Regions from separate parts of the Pseudoalteromonas sp. Isolate3 genome, predicted to be linked through region 3. Evidence: predicted binding sites of a transcription regulator. Region 3 holds the regulator's gene; each other region holds the start of a gene.
What was found. The regulator sigma-54, encoded in region 3, starts transcription at its own class of promoters, with help from an activator protein. The targets are predictions, from matches to a motif close to GTTGGCACGNNNNTNGNNT.
Positions count from the first base shown of each region.

Region 1 (3,283 bases), on a different contig from region 3:
GATGGTGCAAATGAGCCGGCAATAAATAGCACGCTTCGCATTAACCCCGATAACAATGATGCAATCATCGTACTTAGCAGCGGCGGTGAACATATTGCATCAAAACTTGGTTATGAATGGACGCTTTGGCAAACGGGGTCCCCTGACTTTTTAGCCTTTGATATTACCCTGCAAAGCGCTTTTGTACCTTGCTTAATAGGCCTTGGTATCATCTTGATAGGTATGATTATTGTGCGTTTCAAAAAAGCGAAATAAGTAATTGATGTTAAGTTTAAATTATTTTTCTGCTTTACCCGGGAATTAGTAGCATTGTCATTGTTCATTAACGTGAACAGCTATAGTATTTGCTTTAAATTGATTTATCAGGATAGGGCGCATGTTACGATTTTTTTCTATAGACCAAGGTGTAATTACAGAAACCGAACCAGCTGCTGATACACCTCTTGTCACTTCTATTAAAAATGCCCACTGGATTGATACCATAAATCCAACAGAAGAAGAACGACAAGCACTGGCAGGCACCCTCAATATTACCTTACCCGGTGCTGATGATGTTGAAGAAATCGAGGCGTCTTCCCGGTGTTTTATCGACCATGAAGGCTTGCATGTGCATGCGCTTTTTATGTCACCAAATGAAGGGCGCTTTAATACGGTGACAGTGGCTTGTTTGTTACAAGACAACTGTTTGCTGACAATCCGTGATGATGAATTAGCCGATTTTCGTTTATTACGACTTCGTGCTCGAAAAGGGCAAGTGGCGTGTGATAATCCCAAGCAACTTTTAGTAACTTTGTTTGACCAAAAAGTCGAAAACCACGCAGATATGCTTGAAGACATGCACCATCAATTAGAAAAACTCAGTGCTTATGTACTTGAAGAAGACGACTCAGATTTAGAAGAAGCCGTTAGCCGAATTTCTCGTCTTGAAGATAACAACGGCAAGGTGCGCTTATGTTTGATGGATACGCGTCGGAATATCTCGTTTTTACTGCGCTACTTAGGAGCACCAACAGAAGACCGCGAATCACTGCGTGAAATTGTGCTCGATATTGATACCCTTATGTCTCACTGTACCTTCTTGTTTGATAAAGTGAACTTCTTAATGGACTCGACTCAGGGTTTTATAAACATCGAACAAAACCAAATTATCAAAACCTTTTCAATTGCTTCTGTGGTGTTTCTACCGCCGACCGTCGTCGCAAGTATCTATGGGATGAATTTTAACAGCATGCCTGAGTTGCAATGGGCATGGGGTTACCCGTTTGCGATTGGCATTATGTTGCTGTCTGGCTTTGCACCATATTTGTTCTTTAAACATAAAGGTTGGTTGTAGCAAAGCAAAAAAAGCCCAGCAAATGCTGGGCAAGGGGTCTTCGGATAGACCTAGGGGGTTTAGCCTTTCAATTCGCCGGTAGACGATTCAATGTGCGCACGAACAAACCATTGGAATTGTTCTAAATCGGCCAGTTGGCCGGTGATCATATCTTCAGAAACTGGGTCTAGCTCACCAAGCTTTTCGATAGCTGCACGGTGGTCTTTATTGACGCCGTTGTACACTTTATCAAGTGAAGATAGATGGTCGGTCACTAAACCTTTACCAATTGAATAGTCTTCCCATGTACGGCGATCTACAATTGATTGTGGTGTGCCAACAGGTACGCCACCCATAGTTGCAATACGCTCTGCAATCGTATCAGTCATCTCTTGGACTGCGCTTACTTGCGGGTCGAGCATTTCGTGTACACCAATAAAATTAGGTCCAACAACATTCCAGTGAATGTGTTTTAAAGTGAGGTGTAAATCGATTAAAGCGACCATACGCTGGTCTAAAATAGCAATTGTGTCAGCTGCAGCTTGGTCTTTAACACCCGGTGCTGTAAATTCTGCGACTTTTGATGATGAATTACTCATTACTCCTCCGAGATTATCTATTAATTTCCTTTCGCTTTTAGTTTTAAAAGCACGTTTAGTTAGATAGAAGCAAACGTTATGCCTAAAAGAGATTTGTGGTTAAGTTGTTGAATTTATTTGGTTAGATTTTTTTTGTGTTTTGTCGCAGTAGCTATGGCTAAGGTGGAGTATGAAAACTCTGCACACCGAATGTAAAAAATTCAGTGTGCAGATATAAGTTTAAATTTAACGGCTTAAGAGAGTAATGCTGCTGCTAAGCGAACAAAGTCAGATGAGGTTAGAATTCCCACTAAGTTGTTATCTTTATCAACTACAGGCATGCAGCCGTGGCGATTTTCGACAAAGAACTTAGCGACGTCATGCAACGGTTGCTCTGGCGAGATACTGGTAAAATCGGTAGCCATGATATCAACTACTTTGGTTTGTTTTTCTTTTCGTTCAAGGGCGCTGGCGCTGTAATTAGCCATGATATTCATTACCTGAGCAATCATGATTTTTTGCGTTAACATGCCAACTAAACCACCGTGCTCGTTAATCACTGGGATATGACGGACATTCTTCTCTTTCATTAGGTTATGAGCGTCATGCAGGGTATTTTGTGCACTAATAGCAAACGGGTCTGGCGTCATCAAATCACTAACTAGGTGTGTCATTGCTAAATCCTTTCAATTAATCAAGTTGTTGTAAGTCTAGTCCTTATCTAGTTAATTGCACTTTAGTGAGATCAAAGTTTTAGTGATTAACGGTGCAAGTACCAGCATTACTTTGCTGGCAATAATGAAAGTCTAAATAATAGTGAGACTTAGCGGGTCGCTCACCTTTAGTTAGGTACTGATACATCAATTCAGCAGACAGACGGCCCATTTCAAATGGGTTTTGACCAATGTTAGCCGATGATAATCCTTGCTGTAATACGTCTAATTGCATTTGCTCTGTATCGGCAGAAACAATCACCACGTCTTTATTGGCAATGCGCTGTTTATGTTTAGCAATAACGTTTGCATAGTTAGGGTTAAATTGGGCAAAACCTGCTACAGCTAAAAATAGTGGTGGATTTTCGAGGTTAAGAAGTTTGTCGAGCTGGCCGAGGGATACCTCTCGCTTGCCTAAGCTATACAAAGGGCAGCGATCAAACTCACTCCAGCCATTTTCACCACTTAAACGTTTATCTTTTTGCCCTGATAATGCATAGCGCACACCTTCAATACGCTTGTTTAAATTAGGTGTCGTTGAATGCCCTGACTGAATACACACTTGGTTGGTTGTTTTGTTAGTAAATTTTTTTAATTCGTTGCCTAACGCAACACCATAATCAAAATTATTAGTACCTACATAGGCTAAACGATATTGCTGATCTTCTTCGAGCAGATCA
Region 1 is NZ_JAKEVN010000033.1:20,030-23,312, forward strand. Features, by position in the region: gene L1D46_RS08860 (serine hydrolase domain-containing protein) at 1-255, shown strand, start outside; gene corA (magnesium/cobalt transporter CorA) at 377-1,333, shown strand; gene dps (DNA starvation/stationary phase protection protein Dps) at 1,393-1,911, opposite strand; gene L1D46_RS08875 (CBS domain-containing protein) at 2,145-2,564, opposite strand; gene L1D46_RS08880 (substrate-binding domain-containing protein) at 2,644-3,283, opposite strand, start outside.
Region 1: the regulator sigma-54 is predicted to act here: its motif matches at 1,979-1,997, upstream of dps (DNA starvation/stationary phase protection protein Dps).

Region 2 (3,283 bases), on a different contig from region 3:
GGTGAGCAGCGCCAACCAAAAGGACTAATAAGAATAACGGGTGCGGGCGAGTTTGTAGCTAACCAAATCGCCCCCAAAGTCGCAGAATTTGTAAAACGCTACCCTGAGGTAGAGGTCGATCTCGACTTTAATAGTCGCAATGTCAACTTAGTTGAAGAAGGCTTTGATTTAGCCATTCGCTTTGGCAGGATGCAAGACTCAAACTTAATTGCACGCCCTTTATGTAAGCGCGTCATGACCCTCGTTGCTAGCCCTGAATACATAGCCAGTCACCCTTCTCTTAAAACGCCTTATGACCTTGCTGAGCATAACTGCTTAATTACCATGCGAAAGCGCTGGCGATTTAATATTGACGATCAAATTAAAGAAGTTCGTATCGATGGTAATTGGCGTAGCAACCACCCGCAGGCTATTTTAAATGCCGCAGTAGCAGGAGTTGGCATTGCCCATTTAGCGTTAGATATCGTGGAACCTTTTTTAAATAGTGGGCAATTAGTAAGCATTCTTGAAGAGTTTCAGGTTGGCGATAACGCATCTTGGTTAGTCTACCCAAGAAAAGATCTATTACCGTTTCGTGTACGTTTACTAATAGAACATTTAACCAATGCATTTGCTGATTAATATTTGCTCTTTTAGAAATATGACAAGCAAGTTAGAATCAGTGTAACAATAATAAAAAGTTATCATTATGAGCGAATTTCACCAACTCTCTGCCACCAGCCTACAAGGCCAAACTGTCGATTTTTCTGATTTTGAAAATAAGGTCGTACTTGTTGTAAATACAGCGAGTAAATGCGGTTTCACCCCGCAATACGAAGGCTTACAAGTACTTCATGATAAGTACCATGAACAAGGCTTGGTAATAATTGGCTTTCCATGTAATCAATTTGGTAAACAAGAACCTGGTGATGCTAAAGAAATAAAAGAAGGCTGCTTAATTAACTATGGTGTGAGCTTTTTGATGATGAGTAAGGTTGACGTAAATGGCGAGCATGCTCACCCTGTGTTTAGATATCTAAAATCAGAGCTGCCTGGTTTTATTACCCGCAAAATAAAATGGAACTTCACCAAATTTTTAATTGGTAAAGACGGCAAAGCAATTAAACGATACGCGCCACTTACAAAACCTGAGCAGTTCGAATCAGACATTCTTGCCGCTTTGAGCAAGTAATAAGGCCTTAAAGCAATAAAGAGGCAAATAGCCTCTTTATTTAAATTTATGCTTAGTCGTTCAAGTACTCATCAAAGTCGTCATCGCCTAAGTTTCTACGCAAGCGTTTTTGTTCAAGATAGTCTTCCAACTTCTTCTTAACGCGTTGCTTTTTCTTGTCGTGTTGATTACGCCCGACCATTTCGTACTCGTCTTCAACAAAATCGTCATCTAGCGCGTCATAACTAAATGTCTTACCCACAACCCACTCCATAAAGTGTTTGAGACCAATTCTTGAGATTAAAATTTGCTCGATGAATTGGCAAAGATTAAAAAGCTCAGTAGTTATTTAGTATCTAAAAAACCACCAAAATAAAGCCATACACCCATGCTAAATAGGTCATATGTCAATATTGTGAATAAATAGCGCTAAATTTGATTTCTGAAAAGTGAGAGTTTTTTATCGTTTCGATAAAAGTCATTTATGCATGTGTATTTTTTAGTTAATTTGACTAAAAAATGGTTAAAAAATTATTCCGTGCACTTCCAACAAAAACCCTAAAAAACCATAAGCCAATGAAATAAATGAATTTATAATATTTGGCATCCTATTTGATTATATTTTTATGTCATTTCAAACAGGAAAGAAAAAAATGAAAAAGTTATTGTTACTAAGTTCTTTATTTATCGCTACCAGCGCAATGGCTCATAACGATAATGATACAAATATTTCATTCAGCGGTGAGCAATGTGATGTCGAATTTATAAATGATGTGCGTATCACTCCAAGTGAGTTAGAAGTATACACAGCCGATAATCGCAGCATGAAAATCATCGACCAACATACTTTATATATCGATGGCCAAAGCGTATCCCTTAATGCTTCACAACAGCAAGCAATTGCAGATTACTCAGACAGCTTGCGCAGCCAACTTCCTGAAGTAGCTAATATCGCACTTGATGGTGTAAAAATAGCCGGCGTAGCAATCGAAGAAGTATCAAATGCTTTCAACATTGATGGCCTAAGTGACATTTCAGAATTAATGGACGATATCAGCGTAGAAGTGCAAAACGCTTTCTACCAACAAGGTGCGTTCACAATGGGTCAACAAAACTTTGAAAAATTTGGCCAAAACTTTGAAGATCAATTCGATGAGCAAATCGAATCAGCAGTAGAGTCAGCCATGATGCAATCGATGGGCAGTATTTTAGTGGCTCTTGGCTCTGAGCTTTTAGGTTCGGGTGGCGACATGGATGAGTTTGAGCAACGTATGGAAAACATGGGCGCACAAATCGAAGCTCGCGTAGAAACCCAAGCAGCTCAGCTAGAAGAGCGAGCAGATGCATTATGTGGCAGTTTTGCTGATATCGCTCATAAAGAACAAGAATTAGTGGTTCTAGTACCACAGCTAAAAGAATATCAATTATTTACTTTTAAACAGAACGCAGAGTAATTGACCAGTTAAGAAATTAACATCCCTGAACCAAAACACTTGGTCCTTTCGCGCAGAGCTTGCTCTGCGCTTTTTTATTTTTTGGCCAGCACGGTCAGTTGCGATAACGTTTTAATCGCCTGTTCCAAACTTTCAGACCAAGGCAAACCATAGCTTAAGCGAAAACAACTACGGTACTTTTTACCCGCTGAGAATATCAACCCAGGGGTAATACTAATCCCTGCCTCAAGTGCCAAATGAAATAGTTTTACCGCATCATATTGGCTACCAAGATCAACCCAGATAACACAGCCCCCTTGCGGGTTACTAATACGCGCACAACTTGGCATATATTGCTGCAGGCACCAAATCATACGCTCTTTGTTGGTACTTAAGCGCTGTCTAAGCAAACGAATGTTACGGTCGTACTCACCACTGGCTATAAACTCATACAAGGTCCACTGATTTATAAGCGGCGCAGAGCAACTAAGCGCGCGTTTGTGTCGCCTTGCTTGTTCAGCAAACTTACCTGCAATGATCCAACCTATGCGGTAACTAGGTGCGGCTGTTTTTGAAAACGACGCACAGGTGATCACTAACCCCTTTTTTGAATAAGCTTGTGCAGGAGTGGCACGCTTAGCTGTAAAATGTAGGTCGCCATAAACATCATCTTCAATGAGCACCACCTCGCGCTGCTCTA
Region 2 is NZ_JAKEVN010000005.1:68,823-72,105, forward strand. Features, by position in the region: gene L1D46_RS02410 (LysR family transcriptional regulator) at 1-621, shown strand, start outside; gene L1D46_RS02415 (glutathione peroxidase) at 689-1,171, shown strand; gene L1D46_RS02420 (hypothetical protein) at 1,224-1,412, opposite strand; gene L1D46_RS02425 (YggN family protein) at 1,804-2,604, shown strand; gene L1D46_RS02430 (PLP-dependent aminotransferase family protein) at 2,679-3,283, opposite strand, start outside.
Region 2: the regulator sigma-54 is predicted to act here: its motif matches at 1,750-1,768, upstream of L1D46_RS02425 (YggN family protein).

Region 3 (3,283 bases):
ATCAACGCAATAATAACCTAAGTCTTCAAGTACTCGTAAAGCGACCGATTTACCTGAGCCTGAGCGACCGCTGATAATGATTAATTCCATTTATGCCTCTGCTGATATAACCTGAAACAGTTGCTGATCGGTAGTAGCGCTACGCAGCTGTTTACAAAACTCTTTATCTTTAAGTCTATCAGCAATTGTTGATAAGGTCTTTAGATGAAGCTGAGAGTCACCATCTGGTACGATGAGTGCTACGAAAATGTCAACAGGGCGATTATCAATTGCATCAAAATTGATTGGGGATTCACTCACTATGACAAACGCCTGAGGTTCATCGGCGCCACTCATTCGGCCATGTGGAATAGCAATACCTCGGCCAATACCGGTGCTACCTAGCTTCTCTCGGTTGAGTAAAGCATTTAGGATATCTTGTTGAGATAAATGAGGAAGCTGCTGGTGAGCCAGTTCGCTGATATATTCAAGAATTCTTTTTTTGCTATTAAAAAGGACCGCAGCTTTGCTGCAGTCCTGATTAGTAAGTGAACTTAGTTTCATAATTTAATGTCGAGCTAATTTCTCTTTGTGTTTAATGACTTGGCGATCAAGCTTATCGATCAACGAGTCAATGGCTGCGTACATATCTTGATGTTCTGTAGAAGCGAACAATTCGCCTCCGTTTACATGTAAAGTTGCTTCTGCTTTTTGGCTTAATTTTTCTACATCTAGAATGACATGAACATTATTAATATGGTCAAAATGCCTTTCTAGTTTCGCAAACTTGGTGTTTACATAGTCTCTTAATGAATCAGTGATTTCTACATGACGACCAGTTAAATTTAGTTGCATAAGCATTTTTCCTTCTATGTAAAACGTCTAAATCAAACTCTTACGCTGATTAGACGGAGGTATTGCTAGAGACTCACGATATTTTGCAATTGTACGTCTAGCTACTTTAATTCCTTGCTCAGCCAATATATCTGCAATTTTGCTATCACTCAATGGTTTAGCCGAGTTTTCTGCAGCGACTAACTTCTTGATTAAAGCGCGTATTGCTGTTGAAGAACACTCACCACCATTTTCAGTGCTGACATGGCTTGAGAAGAAATATTTCAACTCAAAAATACCCCTAGGGGTATGCATATATTTTTGCGTTGTTACTCGTGAAATCGTCGATTCATGCATTTCGACCATTTCAGCAACATCATTTAGCACCATCGGCTTCATTGCTTCTGGGCCATGCTCAAAGAAAGCTTGTTGTTGTTGAACGATACAGTTGGTCACTTTTAATAGTGTATCGTTACGGCTTTCTAAGCTCTTAATAAACCACTTTGCTTCTTGTAAGTGAGAGCGAATAAATTGGCTGTCGCTACTTGATTTAACAGAGCGAGACATAGCCGCATATTGGCTGTTCACTCTAATCTTTGGCATACTATCTGGGTTTAACTCAACCACCCAGCGACCTTTTACTTTTTTCACTGATACATCAGGTATGACGTACTCAGACTCTTCGCGTACTATGCTATCCGCAGGCTTAGGGTTTAAGCTGTGAATTAGCGTCATTACTTCTTTAAGCTCATTTTCTTTAAGCTTAGTCTTTTTCATCAAAGTTCGATAGTCGCGACTCGCTAATAATTCGATATGCTCAGATAAAACCATTTTAGTTTCAGCTAAATATGGCGTGTTTGCATCGAATTGGCGAAGTTGAATACACAGGCATTCCTGTAAACTACGCGCCCCAATACCGACAGGATCAAACAATTGAATTCTCTTTAGGACCGCTTCGACTTCATCAAGTTCGATTTCTTCTTCATCACTATTTTGATTAAAGCTCTCGACGATATCTTCACAGCTTACCGTTAAAATACCAGAGTCATCGATAGCCTCAACAATTGCCACAGCAATCGCTTCATCAGTCGGACTAAAGGGAGTTAGCTGTAATTGCCACATAAGGTATTCGTGAAGGGTTTCGGTCGATGCACCTTGATAAATAGATTCATCTTCTGGCATTGGCCCTGATGATGTTGATGGAGCGGCACTCATGTACTCATCCCATGTAACATCCATAGCTAAATCGTCACTTACAGTGTCTTTATTTAGAGCATCACTGCTTTCTTGTTCATATTCGCTAGGTGCTTCGTCTGCAGAAGCGCTGACTTGCACATCGTCAGATTCAGCTTTTTGCTCATTTTTGCCGATGCTTTCTTCGTTGTAATCCGCTTCTTCCACTTCAAGTAAAGGGTTACTATCTAGCGCCTCTTGAATTTCTTGTTGGAGATCCAATGTACTGAGCTGCAACAAACGTATAGCTTGTTGCAGTTGTGGAGTCATTGTAAGTTGCTGGCCCATGCGCAGCTGTAATGATTGCCTCATGTATCCCTAACAATCCTTTTTTTAAGTTATCGATAACTGTGCAAAGACAGTTAAGTTATTATCGATTTATTGTCATTGTTATAAGTCTAGCAGATGCTCTAGTCGGTGGCGTAATGGTTACAGCCTAAATTGCTCGCCTAGATAAACATCGCGTACAGTTTGGTCAGCTAATACGTGCTCAGGTGTGCCTGATGCAATTAGCTCCCCATGAGAAACAATGTAGGCTTTTTCACAAACATCAAGGGTTTCTCGAACATTATGGTCAGTAATTAGTACACCAATACCACGATTTTTTAGGTGCTCAATAATTTTCTTTATATCTAACACTGAAATTGGATCAACACCAGCAAAAGGCTCATCTAAAAGGATAAATTTAGGATTAGCGGCTAATGCGCGAGCAATTTCAACGCGGCGACGTTCACCACCAGATAGAGCCATACCTTGACTATCACGGATGTGTTGGATGCTAAATTCATCTAATAAGCTATTTAGAGTTTCTTCCCGCGTGGTTTTATTTAGATCTTTACGAGTCTCTAAAATAGCCATCAAGTTTTGGTAAACTGTTAACTTTCGAAAAATCGAAGATTCTTGCGGTAGATAACCAATACCCAACCTCGCACGGCTGTGCATTGGCAAAAGGGTAATATCGTTATCATCGATGCTAATTTTACCTTTGTCGCTCGGAACTAGGCCTACAATCATGTAAAAAGTCGTGGTTTTACCAGCACCATTTGGGCCAAGCAAGCCAACAATACTGCCTGCTTCAACTTCCAGACCGACATTTTTAACCACTTGGCGGCCTTTGTAGCTCTTAGCTAAAAGCTCTGCTTTTAATGTGCTCATGGTTGGCCTTTATTGTCTTTTTTATTTTCAACAGGTACTAAAATAGTGTGTACACGATCTGATGAGTTTTCGTCTTTTTCAG
Region 3 is NZ_JAKEVN010000002.1:43,589-46,871, reverse strand. Features, by position in the region: gene rapZ (RNase adapter RapZ) at 1-90, opposite strand, end outside; gene ptsN (PTS IIA-like nitrogen regulatory protein PtsN) at 91-543, opposite strand; gene hpf (ribosome hibernation promoting factor) at 547-834, opposite strand; gene L1D46_RS01020 (RNA polymerase factor sigma-54) at 862-2,358, opposite strand; gene lptB (LPS export ABC transporter ATP-binding protein) at 2,476-3,201, opposite strand; gene lptA (lipopolysaccharide transport periplasmic protein LptA) at 3,198-3,283, opposite strand, start outside.